3 regions of the Serratia rhizosphaerae genome follow, and region 2 is predicted to be linked to each of the others. Evidence: predicted binding sites of a transcription regulator. Region 2 holds the regulator's gene; each other region holds the start of a gene.
The links. Region 2 encodes sigma-54, which starts transcription at its own class of promoters, with help from an activator protein. Its sites were predicted from a motif close to GTTGGCACANNTTTCGCTNT; they were not measured.
Positions count from the first base shown of each region.

Region 1: a site for sigma-54 is predicted at 2,799-2,818, ahead of glnK (P-II family nitrogen regulator). Genes of this name have one in related genera too.
Region 3: a site for sigma-54 is predicted at 2,793-2,812, ahead of glnA (glutamate--ammonia ligase). Genes of this name have one in related genera too.

Region 1 covers NZ_CP041764.1:994,902-1,001,567, forward strand. Annotated here, with positions in the region: gene tesB (acyl-CoA thioesterase II) at 156-1,019, shown strand; gene amtB (ammonium transporter AmtB) at 1,086-2,372, opposite strand; gene glnK (P-II family nitrogen regulator) at 2,410-2,748, opposite strand; gene FO014_RS04750 (SmdB family multidrug efflux ABC transporter permease/ATP-binding protein) at 3,027-4,805, opposite strand; gene FO014_RS04755 (SmdA family multidrug ABC transporter permease/ATP-binding protein) at 4,798-6,573, opposite strand.
Region 2 covers NZ_CP041764.1:2,651,233-2,657,898, forward strand. Annotated here, with positions in the region: gene npr (PTS phosphocarrier protein NPr) at 1-109, opposite strand, end outside; gene rapZ (RNase adapter RapZ) at 106-960, opposite strand; gene ptsN (PTS IIA-like nitrogen regulatory protein PtsN) at 1,088-1,549, opposite strand; gene hpf (ribosome hibernation promoting factor) at 1,766-2,053, opposite strand; gene rpoN (RNA polymerase factor sigma-54) at 2,077-3,510, opposite strand; gene lptB (LPS export ABC transporter ATP-binding protein) at 3,562-4,287, opposite strand; gene lptA (lipopolysaccharide ABC transporter substrate-binding protein LptA) at 4,294-4,830, opposite strand; gene lptC (LPS export ABC transporter periplasmic protein LptC) at 4,799-5,377, opposite strand; gene kdsC (3-deoxy-manno-octulosonate-8-phosphatase KdsC) at 5,374-5,928, opposite strand; gene kdsD (arabinose-5-phosphate isomerase KdsD) at 5,991-6,666, opposite strand, start outside.
Region 3 covers NZ_CP041764.1:2,193,841-2,200,506, reverse strand. Annotated here, with positions in the region: gene yihX (glucose-1-phosphatase) at 1-532, opposite strand, end outside; gene typA (ribosome-dependent GTPase TypA) at 698-2,521, opposite strand; gene glnA (glutamate--ammonia ligase) at 2,893-4,302, shown strand; gene glnL (nitrogen regulation protein NR(II)) at 4,560-5,609, shown strand; gene glnG (nitrogen regulation protein NR(I)) at 5,618-6,666, shown strand, end outside.

The DNA of each region.
Region 1 (6,666 bases), 1.7 Mb from region 2:
GCCAGAAAGCCATCCGTCAGCGACTACCGGTAATCACTTTGCGCCCCGTTGTGTGAGGTTCATACTATGGCAACAGTAGTCGGATTTAGCCGGTTGACGGCTTACCGTGATCTTCCGCACACTACACAAAACAATTATTAGAAGGATGACCTTTTATGAGCCAGGCATTGCAAAACCTTCTTGAGCTGCTCAAGTTGGAAAAAATCGAAGAGGGCCTGTTCCGCGGGCAAAGCGAGGATCTGGGCTTACGCCAGGTGTTCGGCGGCCAGGTGGTCGGCCAGGCGCTCTATGCAGCCAAAGATACGGTACCGGCCGAGCGCAGCGTGCACTCGTTCCACAGCTACTTCCTGCGCCCGGGCGACAGCAGCAAAGCTATCGTCTACGACGTCGAAACGCTGCGCGATGGCAACAGTTTCAGCGCCCGCCGGGTCAGCGCCGTTCAGAACGGCAAACCCATTTTCTATATGACGGCCTCGTTCCAAAGCCCGGAAAGCGGCTTCGAACACCAGAACACCATGCCTGACGTGCCGCAGCCGGAAGGCCTGATGTCCGAATCAGAAATCGCGCAGCAGCTGGCGCATATGCTGCCGGAAAAGGTGCGCGATAAGTTTACCAGCCAGAAACCGCTGGAAGTGCGCCCGGTAAAATTCCATAACCCGCTGCAGGGCAAGGTGGACGAGCCGTACCGCTACGTCTGGCTGCGCGCGAACGGCGCCATGCCGGATGATGCGCGTATTCACCAGTATCTGCTGGGCTATGCCTCCGATCTGAACTTCCTGCCGACGGCGCTGCAGCCGCACGGCGTCGGCTTCCTGGAGCCGGGGATGCAGGTAGCGACCATCGACCACTCCATGTGGTTCCACCGACCGTTCCGCATGGATGACTGGCTGCTCTACGCGGTGGAAAGCACCTCGGCATCCAGCGCACGCGGTTTTGTTCGCGGGCAGTTCTATACCCGCGACGGCGTGCTGGTCGCCAGCACGGTGCAGGAAGGGGTGATGCGCCGCCATACGGCATAACGCCGGCCAAGAAAAAAGGCGATGTTGCCATCGCCTTTGTTGCTTCATCATTATTTTATTATCGATTTACTGGTTGTAGGCGCTTTCGCCGTGGCTGTTGATATCCAGCCCTTCGCGCTCCTGCTCTTCCGGCACGCGCAGCCCCACCAGCACGCCGGCAATCTTGAAGGCGATAAACGCGGCAACGCTGGACCAGATCAGCGTAATGATCACGCTGAGCAGCTGGATCCACACCTGATGCCCCATGGTGACGCCTTCCGCATAGCCGGTGCCTCCCAGTGAAGAGGCGGTGAATACCCCGGTCAGCAGACAGCCGACGATGCCGCACACGCCGTGTACGCCAAAGACGTCACAGGTATCATCCACATTCAGCCATTTCTTCAGCGTCACCACGCCCCACAGGCCGGCGGCCCCGCCGACCAGGCCGATAATCAGCGCGCCGCCAACGCCGACGGTGCCCGCCGCCGGCGTAACGGCAACCAGCCCGGCGATACAACCGGAACAGGCGCCCAGCAGCGACGGTTTGCCGCGCACCAGCCATTCGGCAAACACCCAGGAAAGGATGGCGCCGGCGGTGGCGACCACCGTGTTCAGGAAGGCTAATGCCGCAACGCCATTGGCCTCGCCGGCGGAACCGGCGTTAAAGCCGAACCAGCCGATATACAGAATCGAAGTGCCGGTAAAAACCATCGGCAGGTTGTGCGGTTTGAACGCCTCTTTGCCGAAGCCCGCGCGTTTGCCCAACAGGTAAGCGCCAATCAGGCCGGCGCTGGCGGCGTTGATATGCACCACCGTGCCGCCGGCAAAATCCAGCGCGCCATCGGCCGCCAGGAAACCGCCGCCCCATACCATATGGGCAATCGGCAGGTAGGAGATGGTGAACCAGATCGCCGCGAAGATAATCACCGCGGAAAAGCGGATACGCTCGGCAAACCCGCCCACCACCAGCGCCACGGTAATGCAGGCAAAGGAGCATTGGAATGCCACGTGCACCAGTTGGCTATAAGAGCCGGTAATGCTGTCAATGCCGATGCCTTTCAACATTGCGGTGTCGAAACCGCCGTAAAACGCATTGCCCTCGCTGAAGGCCAGGCTGTAGCCATACAGCACCCACAGCACGCACACCAGCGCAAAGGTCACCATCACCTGAGTGAGCATCGACAGCACATTCTTGCCGCGCAGCAAGCCGCCATAGAATAATGCGATACCTGGTAGAGTCATAAACAGCACCAGTGCGGTGCAAATCATCATAAAGGCGTTATCGGCCTTATCGATGGCCGCCGGAGCAGCCTGAGCCAGAGAAGGCGCCAGGGCTGCCGCACTCAGGCCCAACATGGATAAACGTTTTTTCATTATTGTCTGATCCCCATTTCAGTCGCTGAGTCGGTATTTACAGCGCGGCTTCATCGGTTTCGCCGGTACGTATGCGAATCACGCGCTGCAGTTCGGCCACAAAAATCTTGCCGTCGCCAATTTTGCCGGTGTAGGCGGCTTTGCTAATCACATCAACCACTTCGTCTAATTGATCGTCGGCAATGGCAATATCGATTTTGACTTTGGGTAAAAAGTTGACGCTGTATTCGGCGCCGCGGTACAGCTCGGCGTGCCCCTTCTGACGGCCAAACCCTTTTACTTCAGTGACGGTCAGCCCCTGAATGCCGACTGAGGATAGGGCTTCACGCACGTCCTCCAACTTGAATGGTTTGATCACCACGGTAACCAGCTTCATATTGCCCCTCCACAATTAAACCCAAACTCACCCCTGGTATAAGTCTGAATAAAGCAAAGGCTGTGCCATAAATTGTTTTAGGAGAAAACTCAGCGGATTATCCGTCTGCCGACGGCGGGAGCCTGCAGAAGCGGGCGGGGAAGAGATTGCTGGTTGTTTTTTGTGCACCACGATGGTGCGCGTCGTGTCATTGCAGTGCAAAGCAAGAAATTTACCGGCCAACGTGCCTGATTATGGTGCGTTCTCCCGGCCGCAGCCGGGAGAACGCCGTGATGGGTTTAGGCCGGTTGGCTGTCTTCGCGGGTCGCTGCCGCCAGCTCTTCGCCCGCCAGCTGCAACTGATACATCTGGTAATAACGCCCCCGCTGCGCCAGCAGCTGCTGATGGTTGCCCTGCTCCACCGCGTGGCCGCGATGCAGCACTAAAATGGCGTCGGCATCAACGATGGTCGATAAACGGTGGGCAATCACCACCAGCGTGGTGTGTTCGCGAATCGCCCGTAATGCCCGCTGAATCGCCTGTTCAGTGCCGGAATCAATATTGGCGGTCGCTTCATCCAGGATCAGAATCTGCGGCGCCTGCACCAGTACGCGCGCCATCGCCAGCAACTGCTTCTGGCCGACCGACAGATTATTGCCCTGTTCGCCCAGCCGGGTGTGAATGCCCTGCGGCAAGCCGCGCACCAGCTCCGCCAGCTGCACCGTCTCCAGCGCCTGCCACACCGCCTCTTCGCTGATATTCCGCCCCAGCGTCACGTTCGTCAGCACCGACTCGGCGATCACCACCGGATCCTGCTGCACCATGGCGATCCCCTGGCGCAGCGTACGGTGCGACAGGTTTGACAGCGGCCGGCCATCCAGACGAATTTCGCCTTCGCTCACCGGGTAGTAGCCCATCAACAGGTTAGCCAGGGTGCTCTTGCCGCTGCCGGTATGGCCGACCAGCGCCACAAAACCGCGCGACGGCACGTTGAGCTGAATATGTTGCAGTACCTTCTTGTCAGAACGGTAAGCAAAACTCAGGTTGTCGATATCGATACGGCCGCTCTGCAGCGGGCGCTCATCGGCGCCATACTGCTGCTGACTGCGATCCATCAGTTCGAAAATACGCTCGCCGGCCACCACCGCCTGCTGCAAAATCGACTGTTGCGAGGTCAGCTCAATCAGCGGCTCATTCAGCCGTCCCAGATAGTTGATAAAGGCGTACAACACCCCGACGCCGATAGAGCCCTCGGCGCTAAAGCCAAACAGCATCAGCAGGCCGCACAGCACCAGGGCAGAGAACAGGCTCAGCAGCGGCCGCAGCAAAAAACCATCCAGCCGCAGCGTCTGCATACGGGCGGTATAGTGCGACCAGCTGGCGTTGCTCATCCGCTCGCCAAAACGCACCTGCTGGCGGAACTGCTGGATCACCCCCATACCGTTGATCACTTCGTTAAAGCCGTCGTTGATATCCGCCAGATAGCTGCGCACCCGCCGTACGATCGGCGTGCTGTAATACTGATAAATCGCCATCACCAGCAATACCGCCGGGAAGATGCAGATCGCCACCAGCGCCATGCGCCAGTCGAGGCTGAACATCGCCACCAGCATGGCGCCGATCAGCGCCGCGCTTTTCAGCACGGTGGACACCACCATCACATACAGATCTTTGATCACCTCGGTGTCATTGGTGACGCGGGAGATCAGCTGGCCGACCGGCTGGGTATCGAACGCGCTGAGCGGCTGGCGCAGCGCGGCATCCATCACATCGGTGCGCAGACGCTGCACCACGCCGACCGCCGCCCGGTTAAACAGTATCGCCTGAAAATAGTGCAGCGCCGCCGCCAGCATCTCCAGCAGGATGTAAGCGCCCGCCAACCCGCAGATAATCATCAGCGGCAGCTGCCCTTTGGCGACATAGTTGTCAATAAAATAGCTGATGAGGATCGGGCCGGCCACTTCCGCCGCCGCCGCCACCCACAGCATCAGCACCGCCAGTCCCAGCGGTTTACGATACGGTGAGCCATAAGCCAGCAGCCGCTTCAGCGTCGGCCACAGCTTCTGAACTTTATTCATTGGTTAACATCTCCGCGCCGATTTCCGGCGCCTCATCCAGCGCGGCCTCCAACTGCTGATAGCGATACATATCGCGGTACCAGCCCGGCTGCGACGCCAAAACGGCGTGCAGGCCGCGCTGCGCCACGCTGCCGTGCTGCAGGACCAGAATTTCGCTGGCTTCGGTCAATGCCGAGAGCCGGTGCGCGCTGATGATCACCGTCCGGTTCTGCCCCCAGCTGCGCAGGTTATGCAAAATCTGGTGCTCGGTACGGCCATCCACCGCAGACAGCGCATCGTCGAGGATCAAAATCTCCGCATCCAGCAGCAGCGCGCGCGCAATGGAGATACGCTGTTTCTGCCCGCCGGACAGCATCACGCCGCGCTCGCCCACTTCGGTTTCATACCCCTGCGGCAGGCGCAGAATATCGTCATGCACGCTGGCCAACCGCGCCGCCAGCTCAATCTCTTCCTGCGTCGCATCCGGCTTGCCGAGCGCAATGTTGTTCGCCACGCTGTCGGAAAACAGGAACGGCGTCTGGCTCACCACCGACAGGCGGGCGCGCCAGGCGTCCAGCTTCAGCGTCGTCAGCGGCATGCCGTGGTAGCAGATCTGCCCGTCATCAATATCGAACTGGCGCTGGATCAGGGAAAGCAGCGTGGTCTTCCCGGCGCCGGTCGGGCCGCACAGGCCGAGCATCTGCCCCGGCTTCAGTCGCAGAGCGACGTCATGCAGCGCCGCGTGCTGATTCTCCGGGTAATGGAAACGGCGGATATCCACCGCCAGCTCACCGCGCCCGGCCGGCAAATCACCTTCGCCGTCCACCACCGCCGGCGCCTCATCCAGCAGGCTGCGCAGGCGGCTGTAGGCGGCGCTGCCGCGTTCGACGATATTAAACATCCACGCCAGCGCCAGCATCGGCCAAATCATCAGCCCCAAATACATCACAAAGCTGGTCAGTTGCCCCAGGGTCAGCGTCCCGTTCACCACCATCCAGCTGCCGCCGCCGATAGCCAGCAGGTTGGCGGCGCCGATGGCCAGATAGATGGTCGGATCAAAGCGCGCGTCGATGCGCGCCACATGCATATTTTTCGCGCCGGTACGCGCCGCCACCTCGGCAAACTGGTTGGACTGGTGATCCTCCAGCCCGAAGGCTTTGATCATACGGATGCTGGTCATGCTTTCCTGCGCCTGGTCGTTCAGGCTGGAAAACGCCGCCTGCGCCGACTTAAAGCGCTGGTGCAGCTGGTCGCCGTAATACTTGATCACAATCGCCATAATCGGCATCGGGATCAGCGACAGCAGCGTCAGTTGCCAGCTGATTTGGGTACTCATCACGATCAGCACCACCAGCCCCATCACCAGCGAATCCACCAGCGTCAGCACGCCTTCGCCGGCCGCGAACACCACCCGATCGACATCGTTGGTGGCTCGCGCCATCAGATCGCCGGTGCGGTGCCGCAGATAAAACGCCGGGTTTTGCCGGCTCAGCTGGCGGTAGAAGTTCTCCCGCAGCTCAACCGCCAGCTGATAAGAGGCGCCGAACAGCAGGACGCGCCAGACATAGCGCAGCAGGTACACCAGGATGGCGGTGGCGATCATCAGCCCCAGCCATGCCAACAGCACGCCGGTAGACATATGCTCTTTGGTTACGCCGTCCACAATCACGCCGACCAGCTTCGGCGGCAGCAGTTGCAGAATGGCGATAATGATCAGCAGCGCCACCGCACCCAGATAGCGGCGCCATTCGCGGCGGAAATACCAGCCGATTTGAGCAAATAATCTCACGCAGTGTTATTCCAGATATTTTGGTGTTGTTAACTCTTGTTGTGCTCGTGCGCCACGCATTACGTAACGGTTAGCCGCGTAGGATACCACCGT
Region 2 (6,666 bases):
GCAGAATCACCTCGGCGTCAAAACTCTGCACCAGTTCAAACAGCTTCATCGCCGGGCGGGCATGCATGCCCAGCCGGTTCTTGATTTCGACCGTTTGTTTGATGGTCATTGCTTGCGTTTTTCCAGCGTGCGGTGGCGCGACTGCACGTTCTTGCCGCGCGAGCGGAAGTAGTCCGCCAGCTGTTCGGCCACGTACACCGAACGGTGCTTACCGCCGGTACAGCCGATGGCGACCGTCAGATAGCTGCGGTTGTTGGTTTCCAGCATCGGCAGCCATTGTTCAAGGTAGCTGCGCGTCTGGTAGATAAAATTATGCACTTCGGTATGGCGGTCGAGGAACGACGCTACCGGCTTGTCCAGACCGGTCATCGGCCGCAGCTTAGGATCCCAGTGCGGGTTCGGCAGGAAGCGGACGTCAAACACGTAGTCGGCATCGATAGGGATGCCGTGCTTGAAGCCGAAGGATTCGAACACCATGGTCAGTTCGCGTTCGCGTTTGCCCAGCAGGCGGGTGCGCAGCATCTCCGCCAGTTCATGTACCGACATTTCAGAGGTGTCGATGATCAGATCGGCGCGCGAGCGCAGCGGCTCCAGCAGGTCGCTCTCTTCATCGATGGCGCTTTCCAGCGACAGGTTTTTGCTGGACAGCGGATGCAGGCGGCGGGTGTCGCTGTAACGACGGATCAGCGTATTGCGGTCGGCGTCCAGGAACAGCAGTTGCGGGGAGAAGCTGTCCGGCAGTTGCGTCATCGCATATTCGAATACTTCCGGTGACTCCGGCATATTACGCACGTCGATGCTGACCGCAGCGGAGCTGTTGCGTTCCGCCAGCGTTTTGGCCAGCTCGGGCAGCAGCACCACGGGCAGGTTATCAACGCAGTAAAAACCCATATCTTCCAGCGCCCGCAAGGCGACGGATTTCCCTGAACCGGAACGGCCGCTGACAATCATCAGCACCATGTGGCAACTCCCCCTGGCATCTCAGCGGCGTTTATGCCGCCGTTGGAAATATGAGCCCGGCGACGGCCGGGATCCGTGACAGACAAACAGTATCGTTATCGCCGGCGGAAGTCACGCCGGCAACCGGTTATTCCGTAATGATTTGATAAAGCTCCTCGTCGCTCTGCGCGGCGCGCAGGCGGCGGCAGACGGTTTTATCGGCCAGACGCTTGGCGACCAGCGACAGCGTATGCAAATGGGTCTTACACTGATCGGCCGGCACCAGCAGGGCGAACAGCAGATCGACCGGCTGGTTGTCGATGGCGTCGAAGGCGATAGGTTGGTCGAGACGGATAAACACGCCAACGGCCCGCAGTGTGTCCTCTTCCAGCTTGCCATGAGGGATAGCGATACCGTTGCCGATACCGGTACTTCCCATGCGTTCACGGGTGAGAACCGCGTCAAACACCACCTGCGGCGACAGGTTGAGCTGTTTGGCTGCCAGTTCGCTGATAATTTCCAGAGCGCGTTTCTTGCTGTTGCAGTGTACCGAGCTTCTGGTGCACTCGATGTTGAGCACCGAGCTTAATTGCATTATTTCGTCGTTCATCTCATCTTCACTTAAAATCACACGCTTAAGCTTGCTTAGCGCTGGTTTGGCGGTGCCAAACGCTCTGCGACGTCGTTGCTTAACGAGGCGATTTTTCGTCTGTTAAACCCTGATGGCTTATCGGCGCGTTATTCCGCAGAATAACGCGCCGATGGCAGCCCGGTAGCACGAAGGCTACGTTCAGGCCGCTGCCGCGGACGGTAGCGGCCCAGATTGTCAGTGTTGCTTCAATTTGTCTTTATGTTTGTTCAATTGCCGCGCCAGTTTATCAATCAGGCAGTCAATTGCAGCATACATATCTTCTTTTTCCGAGGTGGCGTGCAACTCGCCTCCATTCACGTGCACCGTTGCTTCCGCAATCTGCTGCACTTTTTCCACGGTGAGCACGACATAAACCTGATTAATGCGGTCGAAATACTGTTCTAGCTTGGCGAACTTGGTATTCACGAACTCACGTAACGGCTCGGTGATGTCGATGTGGTGTCCGGTAATGTTGAGCTGCATAATGTCTTCCTTCTCTATTGAGGTCAAACCAACTGTTTACGTTGGTTCGACGGCGGGATGGACAAAGACTCTCGGTACTTGGCGACGGTGCGCCGCGCCACCATGATGCCCTGATCGGCAAGCAGGGTGGCCAGTTTACTGTCGCTAAGCGGTTTGGCGGGGTTTTCCGCCGCGATCAATTTCTTCACCAGCGCGCGGATCGCCGTGGAGGAAGCCTCGCCGCCGCTGTCGGTGTTGACGTGGCTGGAGAAGAAATATTTCAGTTCGAAGATGCCGCGCGGGCTGTGCAGGAACTTCTGCGTGGTCACGCGTGAAATCGTCGATTCATGCATCTCCACGGCCTGGGCGATATCCGCCAGCACCATGGGCTTCATAAACTCCTCGCCTTGTTCAAAGAACGCCTCCTGCTGCTCGACAATACAGCGCGTCACCTTCAGCAGCGTATCGTTACGGCTTTCCAGGCTTTTGATCAGCCATTTCGCTTCCTGCAGGTTACTGCGGATAAACTGGCCGTCGGCTTCATTACGCGAGCTGTTGCCCAGTGCGGCGTAGTGTTGGTTGATCTTCAGACGCGGAATGCTGTCGGCATTCAGCTCGACAGTCCAGCGGTTGTGCACCTTGCGTACCAGCACGTCGGGAATGACATATTCCGACTCGCCGGTATTGATCGACTGCCCCGGGCGCGGGTCGAGCGACTGAATCAGCAGCATCGCTTCTTTCAGTGTATCTTCTTTTAGCCGGGTTGATCGCATCAGGCTGCGAAAGTCGTGGTTGGCCAGCAGATCCAGGTGTTCGCTGATGATCAGCCGGGCTTCGGCGAGGAACGGCGTTTCTTTGGCGTATTGAGACAGCTGAACCAGCAGACAGTCGCGCAGGTCGCGCGCCGCGACGCCGATCGGGTCGAAATGCTGCACCCGTTTGAGCACCGCCTCCACCTCATCAAGCGTGACGTCTTCCGCGCCGACGCTTTCCAGAATATCTTCCAGCGAGACGGTGAGATAGCCGGTGTCGTCGACGGCGTCAACGATTGAGGTGGCGATGGCGGCGTCGGTATCGGAGAACGGCGTCAGATCCACCTGCCACATCAGGTAGTCCTGCAGCGTCTGGGTGGTTTCCCCTTGATAGACCGGCAGCTCATCGTCGCGGTAATCGGTGCCGGTGCCCGATGGCGTGCCTGCGGTATAGATCTCGTCCCAGGTGGCGTCCAGCGGCAGCTCGTCCGGCATCTCCTTTTGCTCCAGCGCTTCGCGGGTATCCAGATCTTCGGTGTCGTTGCTCTCTTCCGCGTCGATCTCATCGTGCGGGTCGGTTTGCTCAAGCAGCGGGTTACTTTCTAACGCCAGTTGGATCTCTTGCTGAAGCTCAAGCGTAGACAGCTGCAGCAGGCGGATCGCCTGCTGCAGCTGGGGAGTCATCGCCAATTGTTGGCTGAGCCTGAGTTGCAAACCTTGCTTCATAATGTTCTTTCTATTTTTCCGTTAACCGTTACGTATCGCTGACGCAAGGCATTACAGGCGGAATTCTTCGCCCAGATAAACGCGTTTCACCTGCTCATCGCTCAGAATCGCTTCCGGCGTGCCGTGGGCGATCAGCTGGCCTTGGCTGACGATATAGGCGCGTTCACAAACGTCCAGCGTTTCACGCACGTTATGGTCGGTGATCAGCACGCCCAGGCCGCTGTCGCGCAGATGCTCGATGATTTTTTTGATATCGATAACGGAAATCGGGTCAACCCCGGCGAAGGGTTCGTCCAGCAGGATGAATTTCGGGTTGGCGGCCAGCGCGCGGGCAATTTCGACGCGGCGGCGTTCACCGCCGGACAGCGCCTGGCCCAGGCTGTCGCGCAGATGGGTGATATGGAACTCTTCCATCAGTTCGTTGGCCCGGTCGGCACGCTGTTCGCTGCTCAGATCGTCACGGATTTCTAGCACCGCCATCAGGTTATCGTAGACGCTCAGACGGCGGAAAATTGAGGCTTCCTGCGGCAGATAGCCGATGCCGCGGCGCGCACGGGCGTGCAGCGGCAGGATGCTGATGTCTTCATCATCAATGATGATGCGTCCGGCGTCGCGCTGTACGATGCCGACCACCATGTAGAAGGTGGTGGTTTTACCCGCGCCGTTTGGCCCCAGCAACCCGACGATTTCGCCGGAGTTCACTTTCAGGCTGACGTCTTCGACGACTTTACGGCCCTTGTAGGCTTTCGCCAGATTTTCTGCGATGAGTGTTGCCATAAGTGATTAGTTACTCTTCTGACCGTTTTTATCCTGCAACTGCGACGGCACCAGCACGGTCTTCACGCGTTTGCCCTTGTCGCCGTATGCCTGCATTTGCTGCTGCTGCACCAGATAGGTGATGCGCTCGCCTTTCACGTTGCTGTCGAGCTGCTCCAGATAGGCGTCGCCGGTCAGGGTGACCAGCTGCGGCGCCACGTCATAGCGCACTTTCAGCGAGTGTCCTTTTACCGGTTTGCCGTTGTCCTGCATCTGGTAGAAGGTTACCGGCTTACCGAAGGCTTCGATATAGGTTTTGTTCTGATCGCCGCCCGGACGGGTAACCACTACTTTGTCGGCCTTAATCTCGATGGTGCCTTGCTTGATCACCACGTTGCCGGTAAAGGTGCTGACGTTGCTCTGCATATCCAGAGACTGGTTCAGCGAGTCGATGCTCACTGGCTGATTGGCATCGGATTTCAGCGCCATGGCGGGGGCGCTGGCGGCCAAAACCAAGCTGCCGATCAACAGACTACGGAGTGGTTTTTTGTGTTTGAATTTCATAGTTGGTCTTAACCTTATCAATCAGCTCAGCGGTTTTGTTCCGCAGGTTCCCGCGCATTTTCATGCCGTTAGAATTAAAATTCGCGCCGTAAAGCGTTACTTCATCATCGGAGGACACATCCTGGGTCACCAGATTAACCTGAGCGTTGTCCGTTTTAATTTTTTCCAGCTGTGAGGTGGTGGTCAGGCTGTTCACCTCGACGTGACCGTACAGATACAGCATGCGGTCTTTGGTCAGTTTGGCGCGGTCGGCGCGCACCGACCAGGTGGCGACGGCGTTTTCGTCAAACAGCGTCATCACCGGCTGGGTAAACCAGCTCAGCTCTTCGGCGGTATAGTACTTGGCGCTTTCCGCCACCAGCTTATAGTTTAATTTACCGGCCGGGTTGTAGACGACGGTGACCGTTTGCTGACTCTGGTAAGTCGGGTCCGCCGAATTTACCGGCCCGGCCGTCGGTTCGTCATCGTAATCCGCCATATTCCAGCCGATCAGGGCCAGAACGATCAGCGCCAGTATAATGGTGATCCAGCGTTTGGTTTTGCTCATATCGACAGCCCTTTGGCGTCCTCCAGCTTGTTCTGAGCCAAAAGAATAATGTCGCACAGTTCACGCACCGCGCCGCGTCCGCCGGCGATGCGGGTGACGTAGTGGGCGCGCGGCGTCAGCAGCGGGTGGGCGTCCGCCACCGCCACGGCCAGGCCGACCTGTGCCATCACCGGCCAGTCGATCAGATCGTCGCCGATATAGGCCACCTGATCTGCCGACAGCGACAGTGTATCCAACAGTTCCCGGAAGGCCAAAAGCTTATCGGACTGCCCCTGATACAGGTAGCGGATGCCCAGCGTTTTTGCCCGGTCTTCCAAGAGTTTGGCAGAACGTCCGGTAATGATGCCGACCTCGATGTCAGAGGTCTTCAGGCAGCGGATGCCGTAGCCGTCGCGCACGTTGAATGCTTTCAGTTCCTCGCCGTTATTGCCCATATAAATCAGGCCGTCCGACAGGACGCCGTCGACGTCGCAGATCAGCAGACGGATTTTCCCGGCACGCGCCATGACGTCTTGCGTTACCGGCCCGTAGCAGGTTTCAACCATACTCATTGATTTTCCTAGTTATTCCTTCAATAGGGCGGTATCTCACGCCCTCTATCGCCTGTAAAAACTTATACAACGCCGGCGCGCAGCATGTCATGCATATGTACCACACCCAGCAGTCGGTCGCCATCGGCAACCAGCAGCGCGGTGATATGGCGCTGCTGCATCAGGTTCAACGCGTCTACCGCCAGCGTATGCGGCCGCACGCGCACGCCGCCGCGCGTCATGACATCGGCGATTTTGGCGTTGTTCAGATCGATACCCAGATCGAAGATGCGGCGCAGGTCGCCGTCGGTGAAAATGCCGGCGATGTTCATCTGATCATCGCAGATGACCGTCATCCCCAGGTTTTTGCGGGTGATTTCCAGCAGGGCGTCGCGCAACGTGGCGTCGGTGCCGACGTGCGGAATCTCGTCGCCGCCGTGCATAATATCGCTGACGCGCAGCAGCAGGCGACGCCCCAGCGCGCCGCCCGGGTGTGACAGCGCGAAATCTTCCGGCGTAAAGCCGCGCGCCTTCAGCAGCGCCACCGCCAGCGCATCGCCCATCACCAGAGTGGCCGTGGTGCTGGTGGTCGGCGCCAGGCCCAGCGGGCAGGCTTCCTGCGGCACTTTAATGCACAGGTGGATATCCGCCGCCTTGCCCATCGAGCTTTCCGGGTTGTTGGTCATGCAGATCAGCGGAATCTGCTGGCGCTTCAGCACCGGGATCAGCGCCTGAATTTCACTGGATTCGCCGGAGTTG
Region 3 (6,666 bases), 460 kb from region 2:
CCATGGCCCGCGCAGCCGCTATGTTGTCGGGATGATCGTCAAAGAATACCGCCTGTTCCGCCGGCGTGTTTTCCGCATCCAGCACCCGCTGATAAATGGCCGGCTCCGGTTTACGCAGGCCGAGATCCTGCGACAGGTAGAGATGGTCCGCCGCCGCCGCCACTTCCGGGTAATGCTGCGGCCAGTAGTTACAATGCAGGCGGTTGGTGTTCGACAGCACCACCACCCGGTGGCCCTCATTGCGCAGGCGCTGCATGATGGCGATCACCTCCGGGCGCAGCGCGACAAATACCGCCTGCCAGCCCGCGGCGAACTGCTCAAAGCTCAGCGCGATGCCCATTTCGTCGCACAGGCGGGCGGCAAACTCTTCATCGGTCACTTCCCCCCGCTCGTGGCGCTGAAACACCTCGCCCATGCTAAAACGTTCCGCCAGCGCCGCCAAAGGCGTGCCGCTCAGATTGCTCCATACGCCCAGCACACGTTTGAAATCGATATCGACGATCACGTTACCTAAATCAAAGATATACAGCATAGTCCCCTCCTGACGACCGGTGAGGTTTCACTGTAGCGGGAAAAGCAGAGGCTGAACAGATAAGGTGGAGAAAAGCGCATAGCGCGCCGCAGAAAGGGGGGAAAGCAGAAGAAAAAACTCAGGGCGCCCGACAGGCGCCCCAAGCAGTGCGTGCTAAATCAGCAATTACGCTTCTTTAGGACCGCGGCTTGCACGTTTGCGATCGTTTTCCGTCAGGTGACGTTTACGAATACGCACAGACGTCGGCGTGACTTCAACCAGTTCGTCATCATCGATAAATTCCAGAGCCTGCTCCAGAGTCATCTTGATAGCCGGAACCAGCGTGGTCGCTTCGTCAGTACCGGAAGCACGCATGTTGGTCAGTTTCTTACCGGTCAGGCAGTTCACGGTCAGGTCGTTGGAACGTGAGTGAATACCGATGATCTGGCCTTCATACACTTCCGCACCGTGGCCCAGGAACAGCTTGCCGCGATCTTGCAGACCATACAGGGCGAACGCTACCGCTTTACCCTGGCCGTTGGAGATCAGCACGCCGTTCTGACGCTGGCCGACTTCGCCCGGACGCAGATCGTCGTAGTGGCTGAAGGTGGAGTACAGCAGGCCGGTACCGGAGGTCATGGTCATGAACTCGTTACGGAAGCCGATCAGGCCGCGGCTCGGGATCACATAGTCAAGACGCACACGGCCTTTACCATCCGGATCCATGTTTTTCATGTCGCCCTTACGCTCACCCATCGCCTGCATCACGGAACCCTGATGCTGCTCTTCGATATCCAGCGTGACGTTCTCGAACGGCTCTTGTTTACGGCCATCGATTTCACGGAAGATAACTTTCGGACGGGAAACGGCCAGCTCGAAGCCTTCACGACGCATGTTTTCGATCAGCACCGACAGGTGCAGTTCGCCACGGCCGGACACGCGGAACGCGTCGGCATCGTCGGTTTCTTCTACGCGCAGCGCCACGTTGTGCACCAATTCCTTGTTCAGACGCTCAAGGATCTGGCGAGACGTCACGAACTTGCCTTCTTTACCGCAGAATGGCGAGGTGTTGACGTTGAAGAACATGCTGACGGTCGGCTCATCAACGGACAGCGCAGGCAGCGCTTCCACGTTGGCCGGATCGCAGATGGTGTCGGAGATGTTCAGCTCGCCCAGACCGGTGATGGCGATGATGTCGCCCGCTTCCGCCAGGTCGCTGTCGATACGCTCCAGACCCAGGTGGCCCAGCACTTTGCCCACTTTACCGTTGCGCGTCTTGCCTTCGCTGTCGATAACGGTGACCTGCTGGTTCGGCTTCACTTTACCGCGCTTGATGCGGCCGATGCCGATAACGCCCAGGTAGTTGTTGTAGTCCAGCTGGGAGATCTGCATCTGCAGCGGGCCATCCAGATCAACTGCCGGCGCAGACACGTGGTCGACGATCGCCTGATACAGCGGCGTCATGTCGTCAGCCATATCGGTATGATCGGTGCCGGCGATGCCGTTCAGCGCAGATGCATAGATGATTGGGAAATCCAGTTGCTCATCGGTGGCATCCAGGTTTACGAACAGGTCGAACACCTGATCGACAACCCAGTCAGGACGCGCGCCCGGACGGTCAACCTTGTTAATGACCACGATCGGCTTCAGACCATTTGCAAACGCTTTCTTGGTCACGAAACGGGTTTGCGGCATCGGGCCATCCATTGCATCCACAACCAGCAGCACCGAGTCGACCATTGACATCACACGCTCTACCTCGCCGCCGAAGTCGGCGTGTCCCGGGGTATCCACGATGTTGATGCGGTAGTCATTCCAATTAATGGCGGTGTTTTTTGCGAGGATGGTAATCCCACGCTCTTTCTCCAAATCGTTGGAGTCCATTACGCGCTCGGCGGCTTCCGCACGCTCTCCGAAAGTACCGGATTGTTGCAGCAGCTTGTCGACCAGGGTGGTTTTACCATGGTCAACGTGGGCAATAATGGCGATATTACGCAAATTTTCGATCACAGCTTTGCCTCAGGCATTAGAAATAGCGCGCTATTGTACACGTATTAAGCGAGGGACTAAACAAGATCACAGCCATCTCTGATAAACAATGCTAATCAGGTTAGTTTGTGATCCCTTTCACGGTGCAACGCGTCATCTTTGGTCGCATTTTGCACCATTATAGTGCCCTGCATGGGGTTGTTTGCACACTTATGGTGCAATGCATTCCTGTTGGTGCATACTCGGAATGGGTAAAAGCCGCCCAGAATGGCGCAAGGTTGCCATTTTTAAACTTGGCACGCTTTTCGCTTTAGTCTACACAAGGTGAAAAAAAGCCAGTAGTAAAGATTCGTTCCACGACGACGACAACGATAAATCCGGGAGAGTTAAGTATGTCCGCTGAACACGTTTTGACGATGCTGAATGAGCATGAAGTGAAATTCGTAGACCTGCGTTTCACTGACACCAAGGGTAAAGAACAACACGTCACCATTCCTGCACACCAGGTAAACGCTGATTTCTTCGAAGAAGGCAAAATGTTTGACGGTTCGTCGATCGGCGGTTGGAAAGGCATTAACGAATCTGACATGGTGCTGATGCCGGACGCCAGCAGCGCGGTACTGGATCCGTTCTACGAAGAACCTACGCTGATCATTCGCTGCGACATTCTCGAGCCGGGAACCATGCAAGGCTACGACCGCGACCCGCGCTCCATCTCCAAACGTGCGGAAGACTTCCTGCGCGCTTCCGGCATTGCCGACACCGTGCTGTTCGGGCCGGAACCTGAATTCTTCCTGTTCGACGACATCCGCTTCGGCAGCAGCATCAGCGGCTCCCACGTGGCTATCGACGATATCGAAGCCGCCTGGAACTCCGGCACCAAATATGAAGGCGGCAACAAGGGCCACCGTCCAGCGGTCAAAGGGGGTTATTTCCCGGTGCCGCCGGTCGACTCTTCCCAGGACCTGCGTTCAACCATGTGTCTGACCATGGAAGAAATGGGCCTGGTGGTTGAAGCTCACCACCACGAAGTAGCAACCGCCGGTCAGAACGAAGTGGCAACCCGCTTCAACACCATGACCAAGAAAGCCGATGAAATCCAGATCTACAAATACGTGGTTCACAACGTGGCGCACGCATTTGGCAAAACCGCGACCTTTATGCCAAAGCCGATGTTCGGCGATAACGGTTCTGGTATGCACTGCCACATGTCACTGTCCAAGAACGGCACTAACCTGTTCGCCGGTGACAAATACGGCGGCCTGTCTGAAACCGCACTGTTCTACATCGGCGGCGTCATCAAGCACGCTAAAGCCATCAACGCCCTGGCCAACCCGACCACCAACTCTTACAAGCGTCTGGTTCCGGGTTACGAAGCGCCGGTGATGCTGGCTTACTCAGCGCGTAACCGCTCCGCCTCTATCCGTATTCCTGTGGTTTCCAGCCCGAAATCGCGCCGTATTGAAGCCCGCTTCCCGGATCCGGCGGCCAACCCGTACCTGTGCTTCGCCGCACTGCTGATGGCCGGCCTGGACGGCATCATCAACAAGATCCACCCGGGCGACGCCATGGATAAAAACCTGTACGACCTGCCGCCGGAAGAAGAAGCCGAGATTCCAAAAGTGGCCGGTTCTCTGGACGAAGCGCTGGCCGCGCTGGATGAAGACCGCGAGTTCCTGACCCGCGGCGGCGTCTTCACCGACGACGCGATCGACGCCTACATCGCACTGCGTAAAGAAGAGCTGGACCGCGTGCGCATGACGCCGCACCCGGTTGAATTCGAACTGTACTACAGCGTTTAAGTTTGACCTGCGCCGCCGCGTGCGGCGCCACCTATTTTAGTTGTCGTTTTTTTGTTGCCGTGGAAACTTTCAGCCCATCTTCGGATGGGTTTTTTTCTCCACACTCTTTTTCTGCAAATCCACGCCATTTAGCAATCATCACAGATGGAGTAGGATGGATGCACCAAAACAGTGCAAAGCGTCTGCGCTTAGTCTGCCGGCTGACCGGGTAAGCAAGCTCAGCCCGTGCGCCGCACCCTGGAAGATGAAGGGCATATATGACAACTGAACCACTGCCCGATGCGGGGCAGATCCTCAATTCTCTGATCAACAGCGTACTGCTGCTGGACGATCGGCTGGCGGTGCATTACGCCAACCCTGCTGCGCAACAGCTGTTGGCGCAAAGTTCCCGTAAACTGTTCGGCACGCCGCTGCCCGATCTGCTCGGCTATTTTTCGCTGAACGTCAATCTGATGCGCGAAAGCCTGAATACCGGCCAGGGGTTTACCGATAACGAAGTGACGCTGGTGGTCGACGGCCGCGCGCATATTCTGTCGCTGACCGCTCAGGCGCTGCCGGAAGGCTATATCCTGCTGGAGCTGGCGCCGATGGACAATCAGCGCCGTCTGAGCCAGGAACAGCTGCAGCATGCCCAACAGGTCGCCGCACGCGATCTGGTGCGCGGGCTGGCGCACGAGATTAAAAACCCGCTCGGCGGACTGCGCGGCGCGGCGCAGCTGCTGGCCAAAGCGCTGCCCGACCCGGCCCTGACCGAATACACCAAGGTGATCATTGAGCAGGCCGACCGCCTGCGCAATCTGGTCGATCGCCTGCTGGGGCCGCAGCGGCCCGGTCAGCACATCACGCAAAGCATCCACCAGGTGGCGGAGCGGGTATGCCAGCTGGTATCGCTGGAAAAACCGGAAAACGTCACGCTGGTGCGCGATTACGACCCCAGCCTGCCTGAACTGGCGCACGACCCGGAACAAATTGAACAGGTGCTGCTGAATATTACCCGCAACGCGCTGCAGGCGCTGGGGGAGACCGGCGGCACCATCCGACTGCGCACCCGCACCGCGTTTCAAATCACCCTGCACGGCACGCGCTACCGGCTGGCGGCGCGCATTGATATTGAAGACGACGGCCCCGGCGTGCCGGCGCAGCTGCAGGATACGCTGTTCTACCCGATGGTCAGCGGCCGCGAAGGCGGCACCGGCCTGGGATTATCCATCGCCCGCAGTCTGATCGATCAGCATTGCGGCAAAATTGAATTTAACAGTTGGCCTGGACATACCGAATTTTCGGTTTACCTGCCTATTCGTCAGTGAGGTTTGCTATGCAACGAGGGATTGTCTGGATCGTCGATGATGACAGCTCCATCCGCTGGGTGCTTGAGCGCGCCTTAACCGGCGTCGGCATGCGTTGCGCAACGTTCGACAGCGGTAACGCCGTACTGGAAGCGTTGGCCACGCAAACTCCCGACGTTTTGCTGTCCGATATCCGCATGCCGGGCATGGACGGATTAGCGCTGCTCAAACAGATCAAACAGCGTCACCCGATGCTGCCGGTGATCATTATGACCGCCCACTCGGATTTGGACGCTGCGGTCAGCGCCTATCAGCAAGGGGCGTTCGACTATCTGCCGAAGCCGTTCGACATCGATGAGGCCGTCGCGCTGGTGGAGCGCGCCATCAGCCACTATCAGGAGCAGCAGCAGCCGGCGCGCAGCCAGCCCGCCAGCAGCCCGACCGCCGATATTATCGGCGAGGCACCGGCGATGCAGGACGTATTCCGCATTATCGGCCGCCTGTCGCGTTCATCCATCAGCGTGTTGATCAACGGCGAATCCGGCACCGGTAAAGAGCTGGTGGCGCATGCGCTGCATCGCCACAGCCCGCGCGCCAAATCGCCGTTTATCGCCCTGAATATGGCGGCGATCCCCAAAGACCTGATCGAATCCGAACTGTTCGGCCATGAAAAAGGCGCGTTTACCGGCGCCAATCAGATCCGTCAGGGGCGTTTTGAACAGGCCGACGGCGGCACGCTGTTCCTGGATGAAATTGGCGATATGCCTCTGGACGTGCAGACCCGCTTACTGCGCGTATTGGCGGATGGCCAATTCTATCGGGTCGGCGGCTATGCGCCGGTGAAAGTGGACGTGCGCATTATTGCCGCCACGCACCAAAACCTGGAGCAGCGGGTACAGGAAGGCAAATTCCGCGAGGATTTGTTCCACCGCCTGAACGTGATTCGCGTTCACCTGCCGCCGCTGCGCGAGCGTCGTGAAGACATCCCGCGGCTGGCGCGCTATTTCCTGCAGGTGGCCGCCAAAGAACTGGGGGTTGAGGCGAAAAACCTGCACCCGGAAACCGAAACCGCGCTGAC